One region of the Herbaspirillum camelliae genome, then DNA from elsewhere that is predicted to be linked to it. Evidence: riboswitches for the same ligand, from Rfam matches in the RefSeq annotation. Region 1 holds a riboswitch; the other holds the start of a gene.
What was found. A riboswitch is a leader RNA that binds a small molecule or an ion and turns the genes downstream of it on or off. The one in region 1 is predicted to bind fluoride.
Positions count from the first base shown of each region.

Region 2: it holds a riboswitch for fluoride, as region 1 does, so the genes downstream of both, BGK68_RS12530 (voltage-gated chloride channel family protein) here and BGK68_RS19940 (voltage-gated chloride channel family protein) in region 1, are expected to answer to the same signal.

Region 1 is NZ_KV880769.1:4,440,697-4,461,874, reverse strand. It holds gene BGK68_RS19965 (hypothetical protein) at 1-71, shown strand, start outside; gene BGK68_RS19960 (chemotaxis protein CheX) at 116-1,072, shown strand; gene BGK68_RS19955 (response regulator) at 1,149-1,517, shown strand; gene BGK68_RS19950 (PCC domain-containing protein) at 1,885-2,751, opposite strand; gene BGK68_RS19945 (dienelactone hydrolase family protein) at 3,315-4,478, shown strand; gene BGK68_RS19940 (voltage-gated chloride channel family protein) at 4,485-5,813, opposite strand; fluoride riboswitch at 5,894-5,967, opposite strand; gene BGK68_RS19935 (zinc-binding metallopeptidase family protein) at 6,125-7,252, shown strand; gene BGK68_RS19930 (MFS transporter) at 7,350-8,693, opposite strand; gene cyoA (ubiquinol oxidase subunit II) at 8,854-9,786, shown strand; gene cyoB (cytochrome o ubiquinol oxidase subunit I) at 9,863-11,866, shown strand; gene cyoC (cytochrome o ubiquinol oxidase subunit III) at 11,859-12,485, shown strand; gene cyoD (cytochrome o ubiquinol oxidase subunit IV) at 12,482-12,958, shown strand; gene BGK68_RS19905 (SURF1 family protein) at 12,955-13,800, shown strand; gene BGK68_RS19900 (ATP-binding protein) at 13,806-15,188, shown strand; gene BGK68_RS19895 (response regulator transcription factor) at 15,319-15,855, shown strand; gene BGK68_RS19890 (ABC transporter substrate-binding protein) at 16,023-17,177, shown strand; gene BGK68_RS19885 (ABC transporter permease) at 17,224-19,110, shown strand; gene BGK68_RS19880 (ABC transporter ATP-binding protein) at 19,107-19,868, shown strand; gene BGK68_RS19875 (ABC transporter ATP-binding protein) at 19,865-20,566, shown strand; gene BGK68_RS19870 (histidine kinase famiy protein) at 20,714-21,178, shown strand, end outside.
Region 2 is NZ_KV880769.1:2,814,654-2,823,138, reverse strand. It holds partial or broken gene BGK68_RS12560 (chloride channel protein) at 1-415, shown strand, start outside; gene BGK68_RS12555 (transposase) at 464-778, opposite strand; gene BGK68_RS12550 (endonuclease/exonuclease/phosphatase family protein) at 1,449-2,258, shown strand; gene BGK68_RS12545 (Chromate resistance protein ChrB) at 2,438-2,998, shown strand; gene BGK68_RS12540 (COG4280 domain-containing protein) at 3,137-4,120, shown strand; gene BGK68_RS12535 (2,3-bisphosphoglycerate-dependent phosphoglycerate mutase) at 4,130-4,879, shown strand; fluoride riboswitch at 4,947-5,020, shown strand; gene BGK68_RS12530 (voltage-gated chloride channel family protein) at 5,095-6,432, shown strand; gene BGK68_RS12525 (DUF190 domain-containing protein) at 6,429-6,773, shown strand; gene crcB (fluoride efflux transporter CrcB) at 6,795-7,172, shown strand; gene BGK68_RS12515 (DUF190 domain-containing protein) at 7,183-7,500, shown strand; gene BGK68_RS12510 (hypothetical protein) at 7,540-7,824, shown strand; gene BGK68_RS12505 (class IV adenylate cyclase) at 7,879-8,400, opposite strand.

The DNA.
Region 1 (21,178 bases):
ACGCCCCGTTGGACTTCGCCGTGGCGGCCGAGGAGCAGGTAGACACTACCGGCGAGCTGGAACTTTTCTAGCCGCTGTCGACATCAACGATTTCCGGGGGGGGGGTAGATCCGATATGGACGCGCGCGCAAGCCAAGAACACAGCACCATTACCAGCAAGATGCTGGTGGTGGACAAGGACGCCGATTGCTATGACACCATCAAGTCATTCTGCGAGCGCCATCATCTGGTGGGACTGAAGGCGCATGAAGAACACATCATGGCGGTCTTGCGCAGCAACGTCGACCTGGGCGGGATCATGCTTTCCGAGCGCCTGGCCGGGCTGGGCGAGGGCGCGCGCGGCCTGGCGCGGCGCATCCGCGAGGTGCGTCCCGAGTTGCCGATCTTCCTGCGCCGCCGCCGCGAAAGCGCCGACCAGCCGCTGGATGCGCGCGAGAGCGAACTGTTCAGCGCCGTCTACCGGATCGAAGAGATCGACGCCCTGGCGCCGGCGCTGACGGCGGCCATCTTCAGCCAGCAATATCCCAATGCCCTGGTGCGCGGCATTGCCGAGATCAGCCGCATGGTGCTGGAGAACCAGTTCCCCGGCATGAGCGTGGAGATCGACCAGCCTTATCTGGTGCGCGACCGCATCATCTTCGGCGAGGTGTTTACGCTCATTCCGCTGGAGAGCAGCTGGTGTCGCGGCTACATGATGCTGCAGGCCGAGCAGAAGACGCTGCAGGCGCTTACCGGGGATGCGTCGGACGACTTCCGCGATCTCAACAACGCCCTGGGCGAGCTGACCAACCTGATCTGGGGCTGGTTCAAGAACCGCTTCATCAACCAGAGCCAGCCCATTCATCAGCTGAGCCAGGTGCCCATCATCATCAACCACCAGCATCGCTACATCTCCTTTGGATCGGACGATGCGCAGCTGTGCTTCAAGTACGTGCTGCGCCGCGCGGATGGCGCGCCGCTGGTGTTGTTGCAGCGCTTTATCTTCAACCTGTCGTGGTCACCCGAGGATTTCACGGAAAACCAGACGTCGGTGGAAGAACTGTTCGAGTCCGGCGAACTGGAGCTGTTCTGAGCGCCCGGTGGCGGGTTCGATCGCAAGCGTTTATTCCCCCCAATGCAGTACCTCCCCCTATTGAAAGAGAATCAAGATGGCACAAATCCTGGTAGTGGACGATTCGAGCACGGTGCGCGCCGAAGTAGGCGACTTCCTCAAAAAGAACGGCCTGGACGTCGCCCTGGCCGTGGATGGCCGTGACGGCCTCAGCAAGCTCAAGGGCGACCCCGCCATCAAGCTGGTGGTCTCCGACGTGAACATGCCCAACATGGATGGTCTGACCATGGCCGAGAAGATCCGCAGCGAACTGGGCAACGCCAGCGTGAACATCATCATGCTGACCACCGAGAACTCGCCCATCATGAAGGAACGCGGCAAGGCCGCCGGCATCAAGGGCTGGATCGTGAAGCCGTTCAAGGGGGAGGCGGTGTTGCCGACCTTCAAGAAGCTGGTGGGGGCTTGAGACCCATCCCTGTACATTCGGGCAGGATGATGCGAAAACGGCCTGTTAAGCAGGCCGTTTTTGCGTCTGTGCCTATGTCGCGCACAGATTTCCTGATTAAATAACGCAACATCTGTTGGGCCATGGGGTGGCCCAGGCGACACGCCTGCCAGGCAGGTGGACCCTCAGCCTGCGAATGGCGAACAAACGGGAGATCGAGCGATATGCCTACACTTAAACCGGGTACCTTCCTGCCCACCTCCGCCGAAGACGCGGAGATCACCGCGGCGGCACTGGCCGATCCCGATGCGCAGCCATTGAGTCCGCTCCAGTTGGCACAGTTGCGCCCCCTGCGGGAAAACGACAGGCCCGACGGCAGATGCTTGACTCAAAGCTCCTGAAGCACCAGTTCAAAGCAGATCAACACCGGATTGCAGCCTCGCGCCAACACGCCCTCGCAGACCTGGCCCTGCGGATTGATCAAGCCGATCTCCAGGCGCGCGCGGCCTTGGCGGACTTCCCCCGCGCGGATCAGGATCTCGGTGGCGCGATCTTCCAGTATCCGGCCATCGTCGAACTCAGCGCCGATGATGCTGCCCACGCTCCCGCGCACGATGGCGTTGGCCATCCCATGTTCCGCGCAGGCGGCTTCGACGGCCATGGTCAGATCCTGGTCAGGACGAATGCGAGCCAGCACTACGCGTTTGCCTGTGCTGGTGACGGCCTGCTCGGCGAGCCGGGTAGGGTAGAACAGCGTGAAATTGGTTTCCGGATCATAGCGGGTGGCCATGGTGGCGTCGTGCAGGCCCCAGGCCTGCGCGGGGGTGTCTGCGCCGACCAGGGTCTTTTCCATCATCAGGTGTCCGCCCTGGCGCTGCCCCTGACGGTCGCGCCAGACCGCATGGCAATGCACGAAGGGTTCGCCGTCCTTGCGGCCATAGGTGGCGCAGGCATAGTCGATGAGCGTGCCTTCTTCCATGGCCTGCGGTGCGCTGTAGAAGGCGGCGTGCTGGTCATCCACCGCCAGGGCGGGCATGAGGAAGTGCAACTGGGAGATGGCCAATTGGCCGAAGCGCACGGTGCCGCCCTCCAGGCCAGCGCGGGACAGGGGAATGCTGATCGCATCGCGCAGGTTGCGGCCCGCCTCCAGCGTGAAATCGAGCTGCATGGCCGGGCCGGCCAGTGAAACGATGCGTTGCGGATCGGGGGCGCCAGGGTGGCGCACGGTGCGGCTGAAGCGTGGGGCTGCTTGCATGGAGTCTCCTGGGCAGGGCGATCTGCGGTCTACGATCTTTCGCGGCGGCGGTCTTGGCAGGTCGCCGGCTTGTCGTTTGTTAGGGATAGCGGGAATTATCGCGCTTTGGCGCAGGGCGTGCTGGTGAATGTTTTTGCATCACGCCGCAACATTATTCAGAACGACGGGGCGTGGTCAGCCCTCTGTCAGACCATTGTGCAAAGATCTCGAGGGGAGCGGCGCTCGGCTCCAGCGTCAGGGGGCGCTTGCCGGGGCGGGTGTCGCGCAGACAAGACCATCACAATGACTAGAACCCATTTCATAAATAGGCGTGAGTGCGAGCGAGTCCCGTTTGGGATGAAGTGCAAGGCGCGAATTTGGGTCAAGACTGGGCGTCTTGACCCAAATTCGTAACGCAGCAATTCGCCCAAACGGGCCGCTCCCTCCGGGTTCTGCCCAGAAAGGGCGCTGGCGGCGTTGCGCTCCTTGCGTGTGGCACCGCCACACGACGCGTCGCGCGCCTTGCCAGCGCCCTTTCTGGGCAGAACGCATCTCACGCCTATTTATGAAATGGGTTCTACAAGATGAAGATCAAGATCGTCGCCGTATTGCTGCTGGGGTGTCTCCTGCAGAATCCATCGTGGGCTGTCGAACCGCCGCTGAACAAGGCCTTGCGTGAAGAAGTCATCATGATTCCTTCAGGGACGGGAATCTTCTCCGTCAAGCTCGAGACCACGCTGTTCAGGCCGCCGGGGGAGGGGCCATTTCCGCTGCTGATCATCAACCACGGTAAATCACCGGGCAATCCGGCTTTCCAGCCGCGTGGCCGTGGCGTGGTGATGGCGACCGAGTTCGTGCGGCGCGGCTATGCCGTCCTGCTGCCCATGCGCAAGGGTTTTTCCAAGTCTGGCGGCATGTATGTGGACGGCGGCTGCAACATCCGCGGCAATGGCGAGGCCCAGGCCGACGATCTCCAGGCGGCGCTGGACTATGCGCGCCAGCAAGCCTGGGTGGACAAGGACCGGGTCATCATCATGGGCCAGTCGCATGGCGGCCTGACCACGATGGCCTTTGGCGAGCGTAATCCGCCGGGTGTGCGGGCCTTGCTCAATTTTGCCGGGGGCTTGCGCTACGACGCCACCGGTTGCATCTGGAAATCGGCCTTGGTCGATGCCTTTGGCGTCTTTGGCAGCCGCACCCGCATTCCCAGTCTCTGGTTCTACGGCGAGAACGACAGCTATTTCAATCCCGAACTGGCGGCCCGCATGTATGAGGCGTACACCAAGGCGGGCGGCCCGGCCACGCTGGTGGCCTTCGGCCCCTTCAAGAGCGACGCCCATGGCATGAGCGGCAGCCGCGACGGCATTCCCATCTGGTGGCCGCCCACGGAGGCGCTGCTCAAGCAGGTCGGCATGCCCACCGAAAAGACCGTCAGGCTCACCGGGGAGCTGCCCAGCAGCGGTTATGCCAATCTGGAAGACAGCGCGGCGGTGCCTTACCTGAACGAGAAAACCCGTGCGCTGTATGAGAAGTTTATCGCCATGCGCTCGCCACGGGCGTTTGCGATCTCCCCGTCCAACCACGTAGGCTGGGCCGTGAATGGCGAGAATCCTTCAGAACGGGCCTTGCAGAACTGCCAGAAGAATTCGCCCGAGCCCTGCGCCCTCTACGTCATCAATGACGATGTGGTCTGGGTCAAGCCGGAAGACGGCGCCAGTCCGGTTGCCGCCTCTGGAAAACTCCCCTGAGCGTCCTTATTTCTGGCGCTGGCCGAGGTCGTTGTCCTGTTCTGGCGGTGCTGCGGAGAGCTTGCGTCGGTAGCCGCCTACTTCGCCGATCCGCAGGCCCTTGGGCAGCAAGCCCAGCTTGGCCTGGCCGACGCGCTGGGCATGATAGATGCCGGTGTGGCCCGAGAACAGATAGGCGACCACGCAGGCCAGCGCGGCAAAGGGCCCGATCTGGGGACCAAACAGTTCGATGGCCATGATGGTGGAGGCCAGCGGCGTGTTGGCCGCGCCGGCGAAGACCGCCACGAAACCGATCCCGGCCAGCAGCGGGAAGGGCAGATGCAGCAGTGGCGCTAGCGCATTGCCCAGGGTGGCGCCGATGTAGAAGAGGGGCGTGACTTCGCCTCCCTTGAAACCGGTCCCCAGCGAGGTCACCGTAAAGACCATCTTGCCCAGGAAGTCCCAGGGCGCCAGCGGTTGCTGGAAGGCGTCGACGATCACGGGAATGCCCAGGCCGATGTAGCGATGGGTGCCGACCGCCCATACCGCTACGGCGACGATGAGGCCGCCGATGAACGGGCGCAGCGGCGCATAGCTGACATGGCGTTTCATGAAGGCCGACAGGCTGTGGGTGCTGTTGGCAAAGAGCATCCCCGCCAGGCCGAACACCACACCGGCAGCAATCACGGCAGCCACGCTCCACAGCGCCACGGGAGCGCTGGCGCTCATGGCGTAGTGGGTATGGTGCACGCCCCAGGCCAGGCCGATCTGGTCGGCGGCGATGGCGGCGACGAAGCAGGGGAAGATGGCCTCATAGCGCATGCGCCCGATGGCCAGCACCTCCAGTCCGAAGATGGCGCCTGCCATGGGCGTGCCGAAGACCGAGGAAAAGCCCGCGCTGATGCCCGCCATGAGCAGGATGCGCCTGTCCTCCGGGCGCAGCCGCAGGAGGTGGGTGAGCTGGTCGGCCAGCGCGCCGCCCATCTGCACGGCCGTGCCTTCACGTCCGACCGATGCGCCGAAGAGGTGCGAGGCCACGGTGCCCAGCAATACCAGCGGGGCCATGCGCAGCGGGATCACCTTGCGCGGATCGTGGATTTCATCGATGAGCAGGTTGTTGCCGGCCTCGACCGGCTTGCCGGTATGCAGGTACAGCCAGCCCACCGCAAAGCCGCCCAGAGGCAGCAGCCAGATGATCCAGGCGTGGTGCTCGCGCCAGTGGGTGGCCCAGTCCAGTGCGAAGAGGAAGAAGGCCGAAGCGGAGCCCGCCAGCGCGGCGATGAGGCTGGCAATCAGCGCCCATTTGCCGATGTAGGGCAGCAGGTAGAGCTGTTCCGGATAATTGTGATTTTTCATGTGACCAGGTATCGGGTGGATCTTCCTGGAACACGGGGCGGGAAAGCTACAGGCGAATACCTACAGCCCCGGGTTGCCAGGTCACTGTAGGCATCATCAGCCCCAAGCTGAACTTGGTGGCGGTTTGAGGAGGAATGCCATCTCCTGCCGCGCAATGGTAGCAAGTTTGCCGAATAGGGACAACTTTGTGCTCACGGCGATGGACGTTCTGGCGATTGATCGGGGAGATGCAGGAACGTAATGTCACATTTCTCTTCCAATGCCTGAAGCGCGCTCCGGCACGGGGCGGCCATCACGATAAGGGCAAGTCGATGAACACCTTTCATTGCGACAATTGCGGCGCGCAGGTCTTCTTCGAGAATACCGTCTGCGGGAGCTGTGGCTGGATGCTCGGCTATCAGCCCGAGCTGCAGTCCATCACCAGTTTTTCCGCGCTGGAGACGCCGCTAGCCGAGAGCGGCGCAGATCCCGAGCAGGCAGCGCAGCCAGGACCAGGCCGCTGGCGCAGCGTCCGGCCGGAAAATGAGGGCAGGGTGTTCAAGCAATGCCTGAACTACTGGCGCGAGAACATCTGCAACTGGATGCTCGACGAGCAGGAAACGCATGAGCTATGCGCCTCCTGCCGCCTCACCCGGGTCATCCCGACGCTGGACGAGGGCAACAATCGCGTCCTCTGGAGCCGGCTGGAGACGGCCAAGCGGCGGTTGCTGCATACGCTGTGGACCCTGCGCCTGCAGCCAGCGCCGAAGATGGAGGACGAGCAGTCCGGGCTGGCCTTCGAGTTCCTGCAGGACCTGCCGCATGGCGAGCGCGTGCTGACCGGGCATGCCGATGGCGTCATCACCATCAACATCGCCGAGGCCGATCCGGCCTACCGGGAACAGGCGCGCGAGCAGATGGCCGAACCCTATCGCACGCTGCTGGGGCATTTCCGTCACGAGAGCGGGCATTACTACTTTGACCGGCTGATAGCTGGCAGCGCCTGGCTGGAGCCGTTTCGCCAGCGCTTCGGCGATGAGCGGGAAGACTACGGCGCGGCGCTGCAGAAGCATTACGACAACGGCCCGCGCGCGGACTGGGAGGAGCAGTTCGTCAGTGCCTATGCCAGCAGTCATCCCTGGGAGGACTGGGCCGAGACCTGGGCGCATTATCTGCATATGTTCGATACGCTGGAGACCGCCTATGCCTGCGGGGTGCAGCTGCGGCCGCGTCATGCCGGCGAGCAGAAGCTGGTGATTGCGTCACCGCCGGCGGCGACGGACTCCTTTGATGAGCTGGCGCGGGAGTGGTTTGCGTTGACCTACGTACTCAACAGTCTCTCGCGCAGCATCGGCATGCCGGATTCCTATCCCTTCACGCTGTCGACTCCGGTGCTGGAAAAGCTGCGTTTCGTCCACGACGTGGTCAATGGCGCCAGCCCTGCGCCGGCCGCGTCGTAAGCCGTCCGATCATGCCGGCAAAAGAAAAACCCGGGAGCGCACCCCCGGGTTTTGTCGGCTAGGCCGGCTCGACAGCCGGCCCGGTGCTGTTGAGGCGTCAGTCGTCACGCGCCTCCAGCGCACGGTTCAGGCTCAGCGCGGCCAGCGAGCCGACTGCGCCGGAGAGCAGGTAGAAGCTCACGTAGGCCATGCCGAAGTGGGCCGACAGGCCCAGCGCCACCAGCGGAGCGAAACCGGCGCCGACCAGCCAGGCCAGATCGGAGGTCAGGGCGGCGCCGGTGTAGCGATAGCGGGCCTTGAAGTTGGCCGTCACCGCGCCGGCAGCCTGGCCGTAGGACAGGCCCAGCAGGGCGAAGCCGATCAGGATGAAGGTGTTCTGGCCGGCTTCGCCGCCATTCATCAGGGTCGGGACGAAGGCCGACAGGATGGCGATGAGCAGGGCCATCGAACCCAGCGTATTGCGGCGGCCGAAGCGGTCGGCGATCAGGCCGGAGATCACGATGCCCACCGCCATGATCAGGCCGCCCCAGATCTGCACCACCAGGAAATCGGTGGCCTCGCGCAGCGAATACAGTTTGATCCAGGACAGCGGGAACACCGTCACCAGGTGGAACAGCGCATAGCTGGCCAGCGCCGCCAGGGCGCCGATGATGATGTTGCGGCCCTGGGTGGTGGCCAGCTCGACCACGCCGGCCGGCTCCAGCTCGCGCTCATCGAGCAGCTTGGCGTATTCCGGGGCCGACACCAGGCGCAGGCGCGAGAACAGGGCGACCACGTTGATGGCAAAGGCCACATAGAAGGGATAACGCCAGCCCCATTCAAGGAAATCCGCCGGGGTCAGGCTGGAGAGCATGTAGGCAAACAGGCTGGCCGCCACCACGAAGCCCAGCGGTGCGCCCAGCTGGCCCAGCGCAGCGTACCAGCCGCGCTTGTGCTGCGGAGCGTTCATCGCCAGCAACGAAGGCAGCCCATCCCAGGCCCCGCCCAGCGCCAGGCCTTGACCAACCCGCAACAGCGAGAGCAAGATGATGGCCCAGATACCGATGTGTTCAAAAGTTGGCAATAATGCAATGCCCGCAGTCGAAAAGCCGAGCATGAACAACGCCAGCGTCAGTTTCACCTCTCGGCCGTAGTGCTTTTGTATCGCCATGAAGATGGTCGTCCCGATGGGGCGGGCCAGGAAGGCGAAGGCGAAGATCACGAAGGCGTAGAGCGTGCCTTCCAGCTTGGGTTCGTTGGGGAAGAATACCGCCGGGAACACCAGCACCGAAGCTAGTGCATAGACGAAGAAATCGAAGTATTCGGACGCTCGTCCGATGACCACGCCAACCGCGATCTCACCGGGTTCGATCTTGCCGTGGTCGTGGGCAGTGGAAGGGTGGGTGGAGTGCGGGCCGGAGTCGCCCGAACCTTGAGCGTTGTGGATGCTGGTGCTTGCCATGGCTTTGTCTCCCACTGTTAGAGGTTTAGTCGCAGTACGTGCTACATATCCCAACCTGCCAGGTGGCAGCTAACAGGGTGGGACAAAACGTCCAATCGCCAACACACTTTATTGGCGTTACATTACCACGCTCTGATACATACGACTGGAATTTTCCTTCATGGTTTCTCAAATCCTCCGTCGCGGACTGCTCCTGCTTCCTGCGCTTCTGTTGGCTGGGTGCAACACCGTCGTGATGAATCCCTCCGGCGACATCGCTAACCAGCAAGCGCGCCTGATCGTCATCTCGACCGCGCTGATGCTGCTCATCATCGTCCCGGTGATCATCCTGACGCTGCTGTTCGCATGGCGTTATCGCAAGAGCAACACTTCCGCTCCCTACGAGCCGGATTGGGATCACTCGACCCGTCTGGAGCTGGTCATCTGGGGCGCACCCCTGCTGATCATCATCGCCCTGGGCCTGCTGACCTGGATCACCACCCACACCCTGGACCCGTACCGTCCGCTCTCGCGCATCGACGCCGAGCGCCCGCTGTCGCCCCAGGTCAAGCCGCTGGTGGTGGAAGTGGTGGCGCTGGACTGGAAGTGGCTGTTCATCTATCCGGAACAAGGCATCGCTACTGTCAATGAGTTGGCCGCGCCGGTGGATGTTCCCATCCAGTTCAAGATTACTGCCTCCAACGTGATGAATTCCTTCTACATCCCGGCACTGGCAGGCCAGATCTACGCCATGCCGAGCATGGAAACCAAGCTGCACGCCGTCATCAACAAGGCCGGCGAATATGAAGGCTTCTCGGCCAACTACAGCGGCGCCGGTTTCTCGCACATGCGCTTCAAGTTCCACGGCCTGGACCAGGCTGGTTTCGACGCCTGGGTGCAGAAGGCCAAGGCCGATTCGAGCAAGCTGGACCGCGCCGAGTACCTGAAGCTGGAACAGCCGAGCGAACGTGAGCCTGCCCGCCTGATCGGCAGCATCGAGCCCAATCTGTTCCACGCCATCGTGAACCGCTGCGTGGCTCCCAACACGGTTTGCATGGACAAGATGATGGCCACCGACCTGAACGTGAAACCGGGCCAGCAAAAGGCCGAATGATTGCCTTGCCTGGTAGCCGTATCAGCGCAGCAGAACACCGCTGCGCCCCCATTTCCTTTTTCCCCGGGAAGTAAAGATGTCTGACAATTTTGACCTGATAAAGCTGATCTTCGGTCGCCTCAGTCTGGAAGCGATTCCATACCATGAGCCGATCCTGCTCGGCACCTTCGCCATGGTGGCGCTGGGCGGCATAGTGGTACTGGGCCTGCTCACCAAATATCGCCTGTGGGGCATGCTCTGGCGCGACTGGTTCACCAGTATCGACCACAAGCGCATCGGCATCATGTACATCGTGCTGGCCATCGTCATGCTGCTGCGTGGCTTTGCCGACGCGGTGATGATGCGCGCGCAGCAGGCCATCGCCTTCGGCGACAACGCCGGCTTCCTGCCGCCGCACCACTATGACCAGGTGTTCACCGCCCACGGCGTGATCATGATCTTCTTCGTGGCCATGCCTCTGGTGACCGGTCTGATGAACTACGTCGTGCCCCTGCAGATCGGTGCGCGCGACGTCGCCTTCCCGTTCCTGAACAACTTCAGCTTCTGGATGACCACCTTCGGCGCACTGCTGGTGATGGCCTCGCTGTTCGTGGGCGAATTCGCCCGCACCGGCTGGCTGGCCTACCCGCCGCTGTCGGGCATCCTGTACAGCCCTGACGTGGGGGTGGACTACTACATCTGGGCCTTGCAGGTGGCCGGGGTAGGGACATTGCTATCAGGGATCAACCTGGTGGTGACCATCGTCAAGATGCGCGCCCCGGGCATGAACATGATGAAGATGCCGGTCTTCACCTGGACCTCGCTGTGCACCAACATCCTGATCGTGGCCGCCTTCCCGGTGCTGACCGCCGTGCTGGCCATGCTGTCCCTGGACCGCGTCTTCGGCACCAACTTCTTCACCAACGACATGGGCGGCAACGCCATGATGTACGTGAACCTGATCTGGATCTGGGGCCACCCCGAGGTCTACATCCTGGTGCTGCCGGCCTTCGGCATCTTCTCTGAGATCGTCTCGACCTTCAGCGGCAAGCGCCTGTTCGGCTACACCTCCATGGTCTACGCGACCGTGGTGATCACCATCCTGTCCTACCTGGTGTGGCTGCACCACTTCTTCACCATGGGTTCGGGCGCCAGCGTGAACTCGTTCTTCGGCATCACCACGATGATCATCTCGATCCCGACCGGCGCCAAGATCTTCAACTGGCTCTTCACGATGTACCGTGGCCGCATCCGCTTCGAAGTCCCCATGCTGTGGACCATCGGCTTCATGGTGACCTTCGTCATCGGCGGCATGACCGGCGTGCTGCTGGCCGTTCCCCCGGCTGACTTCGTGCTGCACAACTCGCTGTTCCTGATCGCCCACTTCCACAACGTCATCATCGGCGGCGTGGTGTTCGGCATGTTCGCCGGCATCAACTTCTGGTTCCCGAAGGCCTTCGGCTTCAAGCTCAATGAGTTCTGGGGCAAGTGCTCGTTCTGGTTCTGGCTGGTCGGCTTCTACCTGGCCTTCATGCCCCTGTACGTGCTGGGCCTGATGGGCGTGACCCGCCGCATGAGCCACTTCGATGATCCGTCGCTGCAGATCTGGTTCGTGATCGCAGCGCTGGGTGCTGGCCTGATCGCCCTGGGCATCGGTTCCTTCATCATCCAGATCGCTGTCTCCATCCGCGACCGCAAGAAGCTGGCCGATGTGACCGGCGACCCGTGGAACGGCCGTACCCTGGAATGGTCGACTTCCTCGCCGCCGCCTGCCTACAACTTCGCCTTCACCCCGGTCGTGCATGACAACGACGCCTGGGCTGACATGAAGAAGAACAAGTATCAGCGTCCGCTGGGCGACTTCGTGGAAATCCACATGCCCAAGAACACCGGTGCCGGCTTCATCATCGCTGCGCTGTCGGCAGTGCTGGGCTTCGCCCTGATCTGGCACATGTGGCTGCCGGCTGTGGCGACCTTCGTTGTTCTGGTTGCCGCCACCATCATCCACACCTTTAATTACAACCGCGACTACTACATCCCGGCCGACGAAGTCGTCCGCGTCGAAGCAGAGCGCACACGTCTGTTGAATAGCCATGTCTGAAGCAATCAACCACACGGCCGACGCGACGCCTAGCTCGCGCTATTTCGTCCGCCATCACCATCCGGAGAACGGCACCCTGCTGGGCTTCTGGATCTACCTGATGAGCGATTGCCTGATCTTCGCCTGCCTGTTTGCGTGCTACGCCGTCCTGGGCCGCAACTACGCAGGCGGTCCGACCGGCGCCGAGCTGTTCGACCTGCCGCTGGTGGCGCTGAACACCGCGCTGCTGTTGCTGTCGTCGATCACCTACGGTTTTGCCATGCTGGCCATGCAGGCCAAGAAGCAGCAGAACACCATCTTCTGGCTGATCATCACGGGTCTGTTGGGCGCTGGCTTCATCTACTTCGAACTCTATGAGTTCCTGCACCTGATCCACGAAGGCGCGGGCCCGACCCGTAGCGGCTTCCTGACCTCGTTCTTCGCGCTGGTCGGCACCCACGGCCTGCACGTGACCTTCGGCATCATCTGGCTGGTCGTGCTGCTGTTCCAGATCAACAAGCACGGTCTGACCGAAGCCAACGGCCGCCGCCTGATGTGCCTGTCCATGTTCTGGCACTTCCTGGACGTGGTCTGGATCGGCGTCTTCACCTTTGTCTATCTGATGGGAGTCCTGCCATGAGCCGCGGCCACCAAGAACACCCGGCCCGTCCGATGGGCCACCACGACGACCATGGCCACGGTCATGGTCATGGCGACCACGCCGCCCACGGCACGATGAAGGATTACGTCACCGGCTTCGTGCTGGCCGTGATCCTCACCGCGATCCCGTTCTGGCTGGTGATGAACAAGTCCATCTCCAGCTCGGCGACCATGGGCATCGTGCTGCTGGCCTTCGCGGCTGTGCAGATCGTGGTCCACATCAAGTACTTCCTGCACATGAACGGCAAGTCCGAAGGCGGCTGGAACATGCTGGCGATGATCTTCACCATCGTCATCGTGGTCATCACGCTGGCCGGTTCGCTGTGGGTCATGTACCACCTGAACCACAACATGATGCCGACCATGTCGCCGGAAAACATGCCCACCGAGACGGTTCCCCAGTCGATGCAGGGCATGCAGGGTATGCAACATAGCGCGCCCCAATCGAAATGAGCCAGACGCCAATCAATGGCGTGAAGCAAGGCAAAGAAAGCGGGGCGGCGCCAGCCGTCCCGGTATCCCGCACAAAGGCCAGCCTGCTGTTGCTGACCCTCTTGGCGGGATTTTTCTTTCTGGTCTTCGCGGCGCTAGGAAGCTGGCAGGTCTATCGCCTGCAATGGAAGCTGGACCTGATCGCCAAGGTTGACGCCCGCGTGCACGCTGCTCCCGTGGCTCCTCCGGGCCCGGCCCTGTGGCCGCAAGTCTCTGCGGAGCGCGATGAATATAAGCGCGTGGTCCTCGCCGGCCGCTATCTCTACAGCAAGACCGTGGCCGTGCAGGCCAGCACCGACCTGGGCAGCGGCGCGTGGCTGCTCACGCCCCTGCAATTGGCCGATGGCGAGGTAGTGCTGGTCAATCGCGGATTCGTCGGCGTCTCGCCGCTCAAGCTGTCCGAGGCCAGCCTCACCGACGCACCGGCAGGCCAGAACGCGGAAGTCACCGGGCTGTTGCGCATGAGCGAGCCCAAGGGCGGCTTCCTGCGCAGCAATGATGCGGCCCAGAACCGCTGGTATTCCCGCGATGTCCAGGCGATTGCCCAGGCCAAGGGACTGACCTCGGTGGCGCCGTACTTCGTCGATGCGGACAAGGCCTCAGCCGAGGCCAACGCCGCCGTCGCGCCGGATGCGCAAAAACCGGTCGGCGGACTGACCGTGATCGCCTTCCACAACAGCCATCTGATCTACGCGCTGACCTGGTACGCGCTGGCCCTGATGTCGCTGGGCGCGGGCTATTGGCTCATCCGTGACGAGCGGCGCTGGCGCGAGCGCATCCGCCAAGCGCAGTCGCGGGACTGATCGGCATGACCGCAGCCGATACCGTGGCCAAGCGCAGGACGCTGAGGGAACGCTGGCAGCGCCTGCGCCAGGGCGAGCAGAACCCGGCCGGCCACCAGAACATGCTGCTGCTGATCCAGCTGCGCTGGCTGGCGGTGCTGGGCCAGGTGTCCACCATCGCCTTCGTGGTGCTGGTGTTCGACCTGCACCTGCCGCTGCCGCACATGCTGGAAGTGCTGTCCTGCCTGGTGGCCTTCAACATCGCCAGCCACCTGCGCTGGCACGAGCGGCGCATCGCCACCAATGCCGAGCTGTTCCTGGCCTTGCTGGTGGATGTGGCGGTGCTGACCTTGCAGCTCTATCTCAGCGGCGGCATCACCAATCCCTTCGCCTTCCTGTACCTGATGCAGATCATCCTCTCGGCCGTGCTGCTCAAGCCCTGGTCGAGCTGGGCCATCGTGGGCGTGACCATGCTCTGCCTGGCCGGGCTGGCGCTGTTCTCCGAGCCGCTGGCGCTGCCGCCTGACCACAATGCGGGGCTGCTGAGCCTGTACGTGGAAGGCACGCTGATCTGCTTCCTGCTCAATGCCGGGCTGATGGTGTTCTTCATCACCCGCATCAGCAGCAACCTGCGCGCCGGCGACGCCTTGCTGGCCGACCTGCGCCAGCGCGCCGCCGAAGAAGATCACATCGTGCGCATGGGCTTGCTCGCCTCGGGCGCCGCTCACGAGCTGGGCACGCCTCTGGCCACGGTGTCGGTGATTCTGGGCGACTGGAAGCGCATGCCCGAGATCAGCCAGCGCCAGGACATGCTGGACGACATCGCCGAAATGGAAGCGCAACTGCAGCGCTGCAAATCCATCGTCAGCGGCGTGCTGCTGTCAGCCGGGCAGGCACGTGGCGAGTCTTCCATCAAGACCACCCTCAACACCTTCCTCGACAGCGTCGCCGAGGACTGGCGCAAGAGCCGTCCGGTAGCGGTGTTCGATTACCAGAACCTGATCGGGCAAGACCTGCCGGTGGCCTTCGACTCGGCCATCAAGCAGATGCTGGGCAATGTGCTGGACAATGCCTTCGAGGTCTCGCCGCACTGGCTGTCGCTGGAAGTACGGCGGGAAGGGGGCTTGCTGCTCATGGAGGTATCCGACCAGGGGCCGGGCTTCCCCGAATGGATGATCAACCAGATCGGCAAGCCCTACCAGTCCACCAAGGGCAAGCCGGGGCGCGGCCTGGGCCTGTTCTTCGTGGTCAACGTCGCGCGCAAGCTGGGCGGACGGGTCTGGGCCAGCAACCTGCCCGGTGCGGGCGCACGCGTGACGCTGGAGCTGCCGCTGTCGGCCATCAGCCTGGAAGCCGACGCGCCCACCGTCGCCGGCAGCGTGACGCCGGATTTTCCGACCGGGGCTTGATGTGCCGCAAGCCAGGCCTGACACGCCTTTGACGCGAATCATTTCCTTTTTCTTCTGATGGCGGCAATGCCCGGGGCCGTCTCGCCTTACAATAGCGCCTTGGGAAAGTAGAAGAAATAGGGAATGCAACATGCCGGCTGATCGCCTGCTTCTGATCATCGAGGATGACGCCGCCTTCGCACGCACCTTGGGGCGCTCGTTCGAACGCCGGGGCTACACCGTCCTGCTTGCCGCCAGCCAGGAAGAGGCGGCCCAGCACCTCCAGCAACACCGTCCAGGTTATGCCGTGGTCGACCTCAAGCTGGGCGGCAACGCCTCCGGTCTGGCCTGCGTGCAGATGCTGCACGCCCATGACGAAGACATGCTCATCGTCGTGCTGACCGGCTTTGCCAGCATCACCACGGCGGTCGAGGCCATCAAGCTGGGCGCTTGCCAATACCTGGCCAAACCCTCCAATACCGACGACATCGAAGCCGCCTTCGGCCACGTGGCCGGGGTCTCCGAGGTCGAGTTGCCGGCGCGCGCCACCTCCATCAAGACCCTGGAATGGGAGCGCATCCACGAGGTACTGGTGGACACCGACTTCAACATCTCCGAGACCGCACGGCGGCTGGGCATGCATAGACGCACCCTGGCGCGCAAGCTGGAAAAGCAGCGCGTCAAGTAAGCCGACGCAGACCCGAATGCGGGCCGGACAGGCCAGTGCCCCAGCGGTTATCATTACGCCCGTCCTCGGGCTGCGCTGTCCGGGCCATCTCACCAGAAGGGAATGACGTGAACCAGTTCAACTTCCAGCGCGGCCTGCTATGGGTTTCGGCCGCCGCTCTGCTAGCCATGGGCAGCGCCGCTGCGCGCGCCCAGGACACCATCAGGATCGGCGAGATCAACAGCTACAAGGCCCAGCCGGCCTTCCTGGAGCCGTACCGCCGGGGCTGGGAAATGGCCCTCGACGAAATCAATGCCGGCGGCGGCGTGCTGGGCAAGAAGCTGGAAGTCATCGCCCGCGACGACAACGGCAACCCCGGCGATTCGGTGCGCGTGGCCGAGGAATTGATGGCGCGCGAGCGCGTCGCCTTGCTGTTTGGCGGTTTTCTCTCCAATACCGGCCTGGCGCTGACCGATTACGCCAAGCAGCACAAGGTCTTCTTCCTCGCCGCCGAACCGCTGACCGACAAGATCGTCTGGCAGAACGGCAACAAGTACACCTACCGCCTGCGCCCCTCGACCTCCATGCTGGTCGCCTCGGTGGTCAAGGAAGCGGTCAAGCTGAAGAAGAAGCGCTGGGCCATCGTCTATCCCAACTATGAATACGGCCAGTCCGCCGTCGCCAGCTTCAAGACCCTGATGAAGCAGGCCCAGCCGGACGTGGAGTTCGTCGCCGAACAGGCGCCGCCGCTGGGCAAGATCGATGCTGGCGCGGTCACCCAGGCGCTGGCCGACGCCAAGCCGGACGCCATCTTCAATGCGCTCTTCGCTGCCGACCTCGGCAAGTTCGTGCGCGAAGGCAATACCCGCGGGCTGTTCGAGCAGGTGGACGTGGTCTCGTTGCTGACGGGCGAGCCCGAGTATCTCGATCCCCTCAAGGGCGAAGCGCCGCAGAACTGGATCGTCACCGGCTATCCCTGGTATGCGATCAACACGCCCGAGCACAAGAAGTTCGTCGAGGCCTATCGCAAGAAATTCAATGACTATCCGCGCAATGGTTCCCTGGTGGGCTATAGCGCGCTGATGTCCATTGCCGCCGGCATCCGCAAGGCCGGCAGCACCGACGCCGACCGTCTGGCCGCCGCCTTCTCCGGCCTGAAGGTGGAAACGCCGGTGGCCGCCATTGTCTACCGCCCGCAGGACCATCAATCCACCCTGGGCGCATTCGTGGGCCGCACCGGCCTCAAGGATGGCCGTGGCGTCATGACCAGCTTCACCTATGTCGATGGCGCGGCGCTGCAGTTGCCCGATGCCGAGGTGAAGAAGCTGCGTGCGCCGGACTGAGGTGCGCCCGTGATGCGCCACGCCCGCCGCCTGCTGGACTGAGTTCATGACGCTTGCCAGCCTCGCCGTCCAGCTGCTCAATGGCCTGGCCGACGCCTCTGCCATGTTCATGGTCGCGGCCGGCCTGTCGCTGATCTTCGGCGTCACGCGCATCGTCAACTTCGCCCACGGTTCCTTCTACATGCTGGGCCTGTACCTGGCCTACAGCCTGGTGGACCGGCTGGGCGCAACGCCCTTGGGTTTCTGGATGGCGCTGCTGCTGGCGGCCTTGTTGGTGGCCGCGCTGGGGGCGCTGGTCGAGCTGGCCATACTGCGCCGCATCTATCGCGCGCCCGAACTGTTCCAGCTGCTGGCCACCTTTGCGCTGGTGCTGGTGATCAAGGATGCGGCGCTCTGGTATTGGGGGCCGGAAGACCTGTTCGGGCCGCGCGCACCAGGCCTCTCTGGTGCGGTACAGGTGCTGGGGCGGCGTCTGCCACAGTATGACCTGCTGCTCATGGCCATCGGTCCGCTGGTGTTTGCGCTGCTGTGGCTGCTGCTCAACCGCACCCGCTGGGGCACACTCATCCGCGCCGCCACCCAGGACCGCGAGATGCTGGGCGCACTGGGCGTGAACCAGGCCTGGCTCTTCACCGGCGTGTTTGCGCTGGGCTGCTTTCTGGCGGGCCTGGGCGGTGCACTGCAGGGACCGCGTCTGCCGGCCAACCTGGCGCTCGATCTCGATACCATCGGAACGGCCTTCGTGGTGGTGGTGGTCGGCGGCATGGGTTCCATCGGCGGCGCTTTCGCAGCGGCCGTGCTGATCGCCGAGGTCAAGGCGTTGTGCATTGCCTTGGGCACGGTCTCGTGCTTCGGTATCGAACTCTCGCTGTCGCGGTTGACGCTGGTGGCCGAATTCCTGGTGATGGCGGTGATCCTGGTCGTGCGGCCCTGGGGGCTGCTGGGCAAGCCGCTGGCGCTGGTGCGCGCCGCCAGCCACCATGAAGCGCCGCTGCGCTCAGCCAGCCGGCGTGAGCGCTGGGCCGCCATGGTGCTGCTGGCAGGGCTGCTGGCCTTGCCCCTGCTGGCCGGGCGTTTCCCTTATCTGCCGGTCCTGATGGTGGAAATCCTGGTGGCCGTGCTGTTTGCCGCCAGCCTGCATTTCCTGATGGGGCCGGGCGGCATGGTGTCCTTCGGTCATGCTGCCTACTTCGGCCTGGGCGCGTACGCCGCCGCCCTGGTCACGCTGCGCCTGCAATGGCCGATGCCGCTGGCCATGCTGGCCGGGGCCGGTACGGCCATGCTGGCGGCGCTGCTGTTCGGCTGGTTCTGCGTGCGTCTGTCCGGCGTCTACCTGGCCATGCTGACGCTGGCCTTTGCGCAGATCGTCTGGGCCGCCCTCTATCAATGGGATGACCTCACAGGCGGCAGCAATGGGCTGGTCGGATTGCGTACGGCCGCCGCGCTGGCCTCGCCGCTGGCCTACTACTACCTGGCGCTGCTGTGCAGCGCGCTGGGCGTCTACCTGCTGCGGCGGGTGATCCATGCGCCGTTCGGACTGGCCTTGCGCGCCGCACGCGATGCCTCGGGGCGTGCACAGGCGCTGGGCATGGATGTGCGCGCCTTGCAATGGGGCGGCTTTGCATTGGCAGGCCTCTTCTGCGGGCTGGCCGGGGTGCTGTTCGCTTTTTCCAAGGGCAGCATCTCGCCCGAAGTCGCCGGCGTGAACCGCTCGGTGGATGGCCTGGTGATGGTCCTGCTGGGTGGCGTGCAAAGCCTGGTGGGACCGCTGCTGGGCGCCTCCGTGTTCACCTGGCTGCAAGATCTGGTGGCGCGCGAGACCGACTATTGGCGCGCCTTGCTGGGCGGTGTGATCCTGTTGTTGGTGCTGCTCCTGCCGGGCGGCCTGGCCGGTGCCTGGCGCAGGGCCGCCCGGCCAGGGGAGGGCGCATGAGCCTCCTGCAGGTACAGCAGTTGTCCAAATCCTTCGGCGGCGTGGCCGCGCTCGAGGATCTTTCCTTCGCGCTGCCGGCCGGTCAGATGCTGGCGTTGATCGGTCCCAATGGTGCGGGCAAGTCAACCTGCTTCAACCTGATCAACGGCCAGCTACGTCCGGATCGCGGCGAGGTGCTGCTGGACGGGCAGTCCATCACCGGGCTGGATGCGCGTCGCATCTGGCGTCGCGGCGTGGGCCGCACCTTCCAGGTATCGGCCGCCTTCAGTTCCATGACGGTGCTGCAAAGCGTGCAGGCCGCCTTGCTCTCGCATCATCGCCGGCTGTGGCAGCTCTGGCGTCCGGCTGACTCCCAGTTCCGCCAGGAAGCCATGGACCTGCTCGACCAGGTCGGCATGGCCGCCCAGGCCCAGCGCGCTTGCGCCGTGCTGGCCTACGGCGACATCAAGCGGGTCGAACTGGCCATGGCGCTGTCCAATGCACCGCGTCTGTTGCTCATGGATGAACCCACTGCCGGCATGGCCGCGCAGGAAAGGCAAGCGCTCATGGCGCTCACGCGCAGGCTGGTCAACGAGCGCGGGATTGCCGTGCTGTTTACCGAACACAGCATGGATGTGGTGTTCGCCCATGCCGACCGCATCCTGGTGCTGGCGCGCGGCCAACTGGTGGCCGATGGCGCGCCTGCCGCCGTGCGCGCCGATGCCCGGGTGCGCGAACTCTATTTCGGCACTGGCGCCAGTTTCGGAGGGGCGGCATGAGTCAGTGCCTGTTGCAGGTGCAAGGCCTGCATGCGTGGTATGCCGACGCCCACATACTCTTCGGCCTGAACCTGGAGATCCGCGCAGGCGAAGTGGTGGCGCTCATGGGGCGCAATGGCGCAGGCAAGTCCACCACGCTGAAGGCCTTGATGGGCCTGCTGGAGCGCCGCCAAGGACAGGTCCGTCTGGAAGGACGCGACATCGGCAAGCTCGCACCGCATCAGCGCGCACGGCTGGGACTGGGCTATGTGCCGGAAGACCGCCGCATCTTCACCGAACTGAGCGTGCTGGAAAACCTCGAGACCGGCCGCCAGCCGCCGCGTCGCGGTGCGCCGCACTGGACGCCGCAGGCCTTGTTCGAGCTCTTTCCCAACCTCGGCGCGATGCCGCAGCGCCCCGGCGGGCGCATGAGCGGAGGCGAGCAGCAGATGCTCACCATTGCCCGCACGCTCATGGGCAATCCGCGCCTGCTGTTGCTGGATGAGCCTTCCGAGGGCGTGGCGCCGGTGATCGTCGAGCAGATGGCGGTGATGATTCAAGAGCTCAAGCGCAGCGGCATCGCCATCCTGCTGTGCGAACAGAATCTGCACTTCGCCAGCCTGGTCTGCGACCGCGCCTATCTGCTCGATCAAGGCCGTATCGTGGCCGAGGGCACGCCCGCGAGCCTCCAAGCTCATCAGCAGCAATCCGGCCTCTGACAAGGCTTGCGCAAAGATGTAACAAAGCGCTCGCCCAGCTGTTGCATTTACGCGGGAACCGCTGAGCATGATCCTGTCCAACTGGCTATAACGCTCGCTCCACCTTGCCCTACGGCATGCGAGCTCAGCCATACGGAGAAGACCACCATGCCCAGCTCATCCAGCAGTTCCGCCAGCCAGTCCCACATGACGGCGCAGGAAGCCAGTGACAATTACACCGACGCCGGCGTGCGCAATGACTTGGCCAAGGTCGCCGTCGGTAACGACATCAACGACATCTTCTTTGCGGCCGTCGAGATGACACGCATGCCGATGATCGTGTCCGACCCCAATCGTCCGGACAACCCCATCGTCTTCGTCAACAATGCCTTCATCAACATGACCGGCTACAGCCGCGCGGAAGTGGTGGGCAAGAATTGCCGCTTCCTGCAAGGTCCGGAGACCGATCGTTCGGTCGTGGCCGAGGTACGGCGGGCGGTGGCGGAGCGGCGCGAGATCGCAACAGAACTGTTGAACTATCGCAAGAACGGTTCGACCTTCTGGAATGCGCTGTTCATCTCGCCGGTCTATGACCAGCAGGGCAACCTGAAGTATTTCTTCAGCTCCCAGCTC
Region 2 (8,485 bases), 1.6 Mb from region 1:
CGTCATCGTCGCAGGCATCGTCTTCGGCCTGATCGGCATGGTATTCGCCAATACCACCCACACCCTGTCTGCATTCATGAAGAAGCACATCGCCTACGGGCCGTTGCGGCCTTTTATCGGTGGCTTAATCGTCGCCATTGCAGTGTGGGTTGTGGGCGCGCATCGCTACATTGGCCTAGGCATCCCCGTCATCGTCGAATCCTTCCAGCATGCGCTGTCGCCTTGGGACTTTCTGGCCAAGATGGCCTTCACGATCACATCACTGGGTACCGGCTTTAAGGGCGGCGAAGTGACGCCACTGTTCTATATCGGTGCGACCCTCGGCAATGCCGCTCCTGCACCTTGGGCTCAGCCTTCACCGGCTTGTAGTAAGCGCTGCGCCTGGCAATCCCAAACCACGCGCATATCTTGCTGACAGCCACATCGAAACCGTCTTGTTTGAGTCCCTGGCGGATGGTCTCGATTACTTGTCTTCCTCGCCCAACAGGGACGCCAATTTTTTTCTGGCGCGCAGCTCCAGCATGGCTTCTCCGTAGGCTTCCTGCAGCTCCTTGAGTTGCCGCTCGTACTGTTCTCTCACATCCAGCGGCTTGGCGCGCAGGGCGTTCTCCATCCCTTTGCGGCCTTCATCGACCCATTCTTCGATCTCGGATGGCGGGATATCAAACGACCGGCTAGCCTCGGCTACCGTCGTCTTTCCCTGGATGATTTCCATCACCAGCGCCGCTTTGCGCTTGGCTGTCCAACGTTTGAATTCTTCTTCCATGACCTTGCTCATTTTGATTCCCTTTTAGGATTATCTACTGAGCAGGTTTTTAGTGGGTCATTACACTTGCATAACGTCAGCTTCTGGCCATTCGTTGCCATCAGTGATGAGATAATTGTCCTTGGTTACTTTTTTCCGAATCACGATGAAAGCCAAGCCTCTAGATCTTCTTTGCCCAAACTGTGGCATGACCGTTCTCCAATTCCACTCTCAGGCACGGCCAATACAAGACAACAAGATCAAGTGCCCAGCATGTGGCGAACAAACGAAGATCGCTTTGATGCAAACAGCTCACGGAGATACATTTCAGACTTACCTTCGGGATTTTGAGAACAAGGGAAAAATCTCTATCTACGAACCGCATCTAACTCCGTTTGGAAAATCGCATCCGAGCAGAAGCTATTCAAAGGCGAAGCGAAAAGGTGTACAGACAAAAGCAGAAGAAAGCTGACGGGATCAGACTTCGAACTTCTAGAAGGCCGCTTCCGGCCAAAAGCCGTCATCCGACGCCCAAATTAATGCCCGCACTGCGGGCATTTTTATTTCAGAAACAACCACACTTTAAAGATTTCTCCCTGTAGCTGCTGCAATTGGACATAAATAAAGTTGAAAATTGAAGTATACATTGTTACGGTCGTTACATTAATATAGTCAAATATGATCTTAACTACCGTTACGCCAAATGCCAACTCTTGCAGTTTTGAGCTACAACACCCTGTTCGCCGGACGTGATGGACAGGAACACACACGCGCAGATGCCCAGGTACAACTCATCAATGAGCTGCGCCCGGACGTATTTTTGATGCAGGAAGCCAAATACCTGGATGCCAATGGCAGCGCTGATTTTTATGCCCTGGAGAAACAGATAGGGATGCGCGGGTTTCTGGCGCCGGCACCGCGGACCGGCCAAAACCTAGCCATCTTCATCCGCGCGCCTTTACGTGCCGCGCGATTCAATGCCGACACAATGCACTTTCATCACGCAGCGGCAACACTCCAGATCGAAATACCAGGTGCAGCAGCGCCGGTGACATTCATCTCCACCCATTTATGTCCGAATGGCCCTGCAGTGCGCCGGCGCGAGGCGGCATATTTGGGCGTACAAGCCTCACCGGACCAGCTCACCTTGGTGGCAGGGGATTTCAACTCGGCGTCCCCGCACGATCCAGAACCGACGGACTGGCACTCCCTTGCGCAACACCACCGCGCCCGCTACCTGGCTGATGACATGGCCAGCATTGATCGTAGTGTTCTGGCCTATCTCGAAGCGGCTGGCTGGGTCGATGTGGGGTATTTACTGGACACAGATCGGACGCCGACAGTGCCCACCAAGGCCTACCGAGATGCGGAGTTCGCCACCATGCGTTGCGACTACATGCTGGCATCGCGATCACTTGCGGCCTGCGCAAAGAGCTACCAGGTCATCCGCAATGCGCTCACCGATGGCGCTTCCGACCATTACCCCATCCTGGCCAGATTCCAGATTCCATAAGGGGGTGCCATGTTTCTCCCCCCGTTGGCAGACAGGGTTCGCCTCCGTAAAATCGTGTCGAGCCGAGAGCGTGAAATGGTTGGAGCAAGTGAAGCATCACAGACAGTGGACAGTCACACTGGAAAGACGACGTGGTTCAACCGCACCCTGGCACGATGGAAACAACGAATGAAAGCACGATGAGCGAAACGATGAAGACAAACTGGCTGCTTCTCAGCTACAAGATTCCCCCCGAGCCAGCCAAGGCGAGAGTCGCCGTGTGGCGCAAGATCAAGGCATGCGGCGCCGTCTACCTGCAGAACAGCGTTTGCGTGATTCCCAATACGTCAGAGCATCAACGCATCTTGCGGCTGCTGCAGAACGACATCATCACTAACGCCGGCGAGGCCTTCGTGCTGGAAGCGGCCGGCCTGGACGACCATCAGGACAACCTGCTGACGCAACGTTTCAACCAGGATCGCGACGAAGAGTACGAGGAGTTCCTGGACAAGTGCAACGATTTCGAAAAAGAAATCGAGAAAGAAACGGCGAACGAGCATTTCACCTATGCCGAGCTGCAGGAAAACGAAGAAGACCTGAAGAAGCTGAAGAACTGGCTCGACAAGATTCGCAAGTTGGATTTCTGCAATGCTCCGAAGGGTGAAGAAGCCGCGCAACGCCTGGTCAAGTGCGAACACATGTTGGACGACTACGCCAATACCGTTTTCCAGAAGGAGACATCCAAGCTGAGTGGAAGCTGAAGCCAGTCCTCCCATTTAAGCCGCTCACACTCTGAGCAAGTAGCTCCCTGATATCAACCGAAGAATTGAGTGACAGCACGCTTTGCGTGCCGTCAGGGGGCCGCTTTTTCTCAACATTTGATGAAGAAGAGGTTTTTCATGATCCATATCGCTCAAGCAGCGCCAACGATACTGGCGTCCTTCATGGCATCGCTGGTCGAATTCGTCGAGGCCCTCACCGTGGTACTGGCAGTTGGTACCGTTCGCGGTTGGCGGCCTGCCATCATGGGCACCGTGACGGCGCTTTGCCTGCTACTGCTCATGGTCGTGTGTTTCGGCAGCTCCCTGGCAGCGATTCCGCTTCCCGTGATCCAGCTGGTCGTCGGTACATTGCTGTTGATGTTCGGTCTGCGCTGGCTGCGCAAGGCGGTGCTGCGCTCGGCAGGCGTCATCGCCTTGCACGATGAGGCCGCCACCTATCAAAAGGAGACGGAACTGCTTCGTAACGGAGCGCCCGCTGCCGGCAGTTGGGACAAGACCGCATTCTTCACGGCCTTCAAGATCGTGATGCTCGAAGGCGTGGAGGTCGTATTCATCGTCATTGCCATCGGCGCGAGCGGTCAATTGATCGGGCCGGCCTCTTTGGGTGCGATTGCTGCGCTGATCCTGGTAGTGCTGCTCGGCCTGTGGCTGCATCGCCCGCTGGCCAATGTTCCGGAAAATACCCTGAAGTTCGGCGTCGGCATTCTGTTGGCAGCTTTCGGTACTTTCTGGGCCGGCGAAGGCGTGCACATTGAATGGCCGGGCGCGGACTGGGTGCTGCTTGCCTTGATTGCCGCCTACTTCGTCGTGGCACAGGTCGCACTGTTGGTTTGCCGCAAGCTCAACGCGTCGCGAGCAGTGACCACAAAGGAACCATCCAAGAAGTCAGCACCACGCGGATGGATGGCGTCCATCTGGGATGAATTCATTGGTCTCTTTGTCGATGACGGCTTTCTGGCGGTAGGGATCGTACTGTGGGTTGGTGCCGCCTGGGTCTGGGTCGGCGCCATGGAGGCAAGTATGCCCGCTGAGGCTGTGTTGTTCCTCCTTGGGCTCACGGTATTGCTCTGGACCAGTGCAGTCAGGGCTGCCCGTGCCTGAGGGCAGACCATGAGCAACACCCATATAGAGCCAACGTCTACCGCCAACCTGGTCCTAATTCGTCACGGCGAATCCTTGTGGAATCAGGAGCAGCGATTCACCGGCTGGGCGGACGTGCCGCTCACGCAAGCGGGCATCGAGCAAGTCGCCGATGCCGCGGCGTCGATACGTCGTGAGGGATTGCGCTTCGATCTGGCGTATTCATCTGTGCTGGGGCGCTGCACGCACTCGCTGAGATTGTTGCTCGAAGCCTCGGCATTTCCGTCGCCGGACGTGCAGTTGGATTGGCGCCTGAATGAGCGCCACTACGGTGCGCTCACCGGCATGCGCAAGGCCGAGGCGGTCAGCCGCTTCGGAGAGGACGTCGTCAAAAGATGGCGACGGTCCTATGAGGGGATTCCCCCGCCTGTCGATGCCACGGCTGCCAGATTCATTCCGATTGACGCTCGCTATTCAGGTATCGAGGAAGAGCGCATTCCGACGTCTGAATCGCTGGAGCAGACTGTGTCGCGCGTTTCTGCCTTCTGGAATGACGAAGCCGTACCTGCGCTGTTGGCCGGGAAGCAGATTCTCATCATGAGCCATGGAAACGCCCTACGGGCGCTGACGAGTCTGATTGAAAATCTAGGTCAGGAGGAAATTGTTGAATTGGAAATTTCGAACTGCAGCCCTGTAGCATATCGGTTGTGCGATTCTCTCCATGTTGATTGGAAGAAATCGTTGGATGTTGAAGGGAGAAGCAAATCCGAGATATTGTGACTGGCAGGCAACCGGCAAGAAGATGTGCGTCTGCCCCAGTTGTCCGCAGAAATAAATATTGGTAGTATCGATGCAAGGAGATGGCATTCCTCCTTGAACCGCCTCCGGCTTCACGCCGGGGCTGATGATGCCTACAGCAACCTGGTGCACCGGGGCTGTAGGCATTCGCCTATTCTGTTCTGTTCGCCAGGCCGATTTACTCGACACCTGGCAACATGAAACATTACAAACATCCCGAGCAACTCGACTTACTGCCTTACGTCGCCAAATGGTGCGTAATCGCCAGCCTGATCGCTATTCTGGCGGGTTCAGCGTCGGCCTTTTTCCTTCACTCCCTAGAATTCGCGACGCAATGGCGCGAAGCTCATCCTTGGATCATCTGGTTGTTGCCCTTCGCTGGCTTTGCGGTGGGCTGGCTCTACCTCCATACCGGCAAACCGGTTGAGGCGGGAAACAATCTACTGATCGACGAAATCCACGACCCTAAGAAGGTCATCCCGGTACGGATGGTGCCTCTGGTACTGATCGGCACCGTCATATCCCACCTGTTTGGCGCCTCAGTTGGCCGTGAAGGTACTGCGGTTCAGATGGGCGGAGCCCTGGCGGACCAGCTGACGCATCTCTTCAAGCTGCGCCACGAAGACCGGAAGTTACTACTGATGGCAGGTATCGCCGCCGGTTTCTCCTCGGTCTTCGGTACGCCCATCGCCGGTGCCTTGTTCGGACTCGAAGTGCTCGCCATCGGCCGGATGCGTTACGACGCAATCTTCCCTTGCTTCGTAGCGTCCATCGCCGCTGACCAAATTGGCCTTGCTTGGGGCGTGCATCACACGCATTACGCCCTCACCGAGATGGCTCCCATCGCCATCTGGAGTATGGCAGCCGTCATCGTCGCAGGCATCGTCTTCGGCCTGATCGGCATGGTATTCGCCAATACCACCCACACCCTGTCTGCATTCATGAAGAAGCACATCGCCTACGGGCCGTTGCGGCCTTTTATCGGTGGCTTAATCGTCGCCATTGCAGTGTGGGTTGTGGGCGCGCATCGCTACATTGGCCTAGGCATCCCCGTCATCGTCGAATCCTTCCAGCATGCGCTGTCGCCTTGGGACTTTCTGGCCAAGATGGCCTTCACGATCACATCACTGGGTACCGGCTTTAAGGGCGGCGAAGTGACGCCACTGTTCTATATCGGTGCGACCCTCGGCAATGCTTTGGCTCCGTTGCTTCATTTGCCGTTCTCAATGTTGGCCGGTCTAGGCTTTGTCGCCGTGTTCGCCGGCGCCGCCAACACACCCATCGCATCCGCCGTAATGGCCGTGGAGCTCTTCGGTCCGGAAATCGGGCCGTTTGCCGCTGTAGCCTGTGTCGTCGCATATCTTTTCTCAGGCCATACCGGCATCTATCACGCGCAGCGCATCGGTCATTCGAAACACAGGCCGCTACCTGAGGGCATGAAGATTTCCGAACTGAACGCCTACAAAGCGAAGCTCAAACAAGAGCACCTCGAAAAGAACACCGTGTCGACCGACAAGCAAAAGGCCGAATCATGAGTGAAATGACCGTACTGAAACTCTATTTTCCTCTTGCTGCAAAAGCGAAAGCCACCAGATTTTGGCATCACCTGTCGGCCCCGGCGCTTGCCCAGCATCTGTTGGTGGCGGCGAAGAAATCCGGCATTCGACAAGCGACGCTGCAGCACATCAGCAGCAGTTACCTCGTGGGTGAGCACATCAGTCATCACCATCCAGAGGCTTCCTCAATGCGTCACCCACAGTGCCTTGAGCTCGTCGACACCGAAAAGCATCTCCGAAAATTCCTCCACGACCATGCTGGGGAGCTGCAGAAGGTCAGAGCCATTCTCTTCCAATGCACGCTCCCGTTGGAGCAGTAAATGGAGACCAGGAGATAACTCATGTTCAAAGCCATCGCAGTCATCAGCATCGGCGGAGCCATCGGCTGCCTGACTCGCTGGGGCGTCAGCGTGAAGCTTAATGGCCTGTTCCCGACAGTGCCCTTGGGAACGCTGACCGTCAACTGGGTCGGCGGCTACTTGATTGGAGTTGCCACGGCTTACTTTGCGACCCATCCGATGGTTGCTTCGGAATGGCGCTTGCTGATCATCACCGGCTTCATCGGTGGGATGACCACATTCTCAACATTTGCGGCAGAAATCGTGTCGCTGCTTCAAAACGGTCGGCTCATGTGGGCCATCGGCGCTATCGCCTTGCATCTTGGCGGCTCGCTGATCATGACCGTCCTCGGCATTACCACCGTCATGACGATTCGATAAGGAGACTGACATGAAAGGCTTCCAGATCACGTTCTTCACACAGCAAGACCGCAAACACAAAGGAATTCCTCTTGCCGAGTGGCTTCTGAAATTCGCCCAGGAGCATGGCGCGAAGGGAGGCACGCTCACGGCAGGGGCGGAAGGATTCGGCCGAGACGGCCACGTCCACTCATCCCATTTTTTTGAGCTCGCAGACCAACCTCAAGAACTTACGCTGGCAATGGACGAGGCAACTTGCACGTCGTTATTTCAGGCATTGGAGAGCGAAGGAGTATCCGTTTTCTACGTAAAGACAGCCGTCGAATACGGTGCAATCGGAAGCCCTTGAGGCCTTCCCATGTATATGAAAAATAGAAAAGGAGAAGACATGGAGAAACAATCCGAGCAGCTACCTAAAGAGGCATTGGCCGAAGCCGGCTCAGACGTCCAAGAGGGGCATGTCAAATTACATGTGCACACCCTGGCATTGACCTTCACCCATCTATTGCTACTTGGAGCGTGGGTATGGCTGTCGCAACATGGAACGCCGTCTGCACGTGTACTGCTCGGCCTGTTGATCCTGACAGCATTGAATTGGCTCTGGTTGTGCGTGGTTGGAAAAAAATGGTGGGTCTTATGGCGTCTCAGCGAGAAAAATGCCAAGCCCCATTGACGATCAGAATGAATAGTCTGCTTTCGGCGGCAAGAGCAGACATCTAGTCCAGTGCTAGGTCTTTTGCGCCTCAATCAATAAATCGACATAACCCTTATCGATAAGCTGTGCCGCGATTACGCCGATGTTCTCCATGATTTTCTCGGCTTCGATCACTCCTGCTTCGATCAGCTCTCCGTCTGAAAGCATGACTTCTAATTCCAGAAAGCTACCCAAGCCTTGGACTCGGTCAATGTGAATTCGGGTGCGACCAATATGGAACAGTGTACGGTGCTTGATAACCCGTCCACCCTCACCGTAGGCTAGCGAGAGAACCTCCCGTAGGCTATCAGGGGTAGCTGTCGCACTATGGACAAAAAAGGATTCCTTTGGGCCGATTTGATTTACACGGCGATAAAAAATCAGGCTGCCTTCATTTGGAGAAATCTGGCGGAGCTTTAGCCGACCATTGTCGCAATTGAAGAAAGTGTCGTCCTGCTCAATTTCTACAGGTCCTCGATCCGCCATTTCCCGGACTCGTTCAAGAGTTGCTGCCAGATCAGACAGCCTTGCTTTGATTTCTACGTTACGAGCCATTGCTCCTCATCTGCTAAGTTTGATGACCCGGCATGGTGGCTCATAAATGTTACTCAACCAAGACAATACTATTACCGGTCATCGA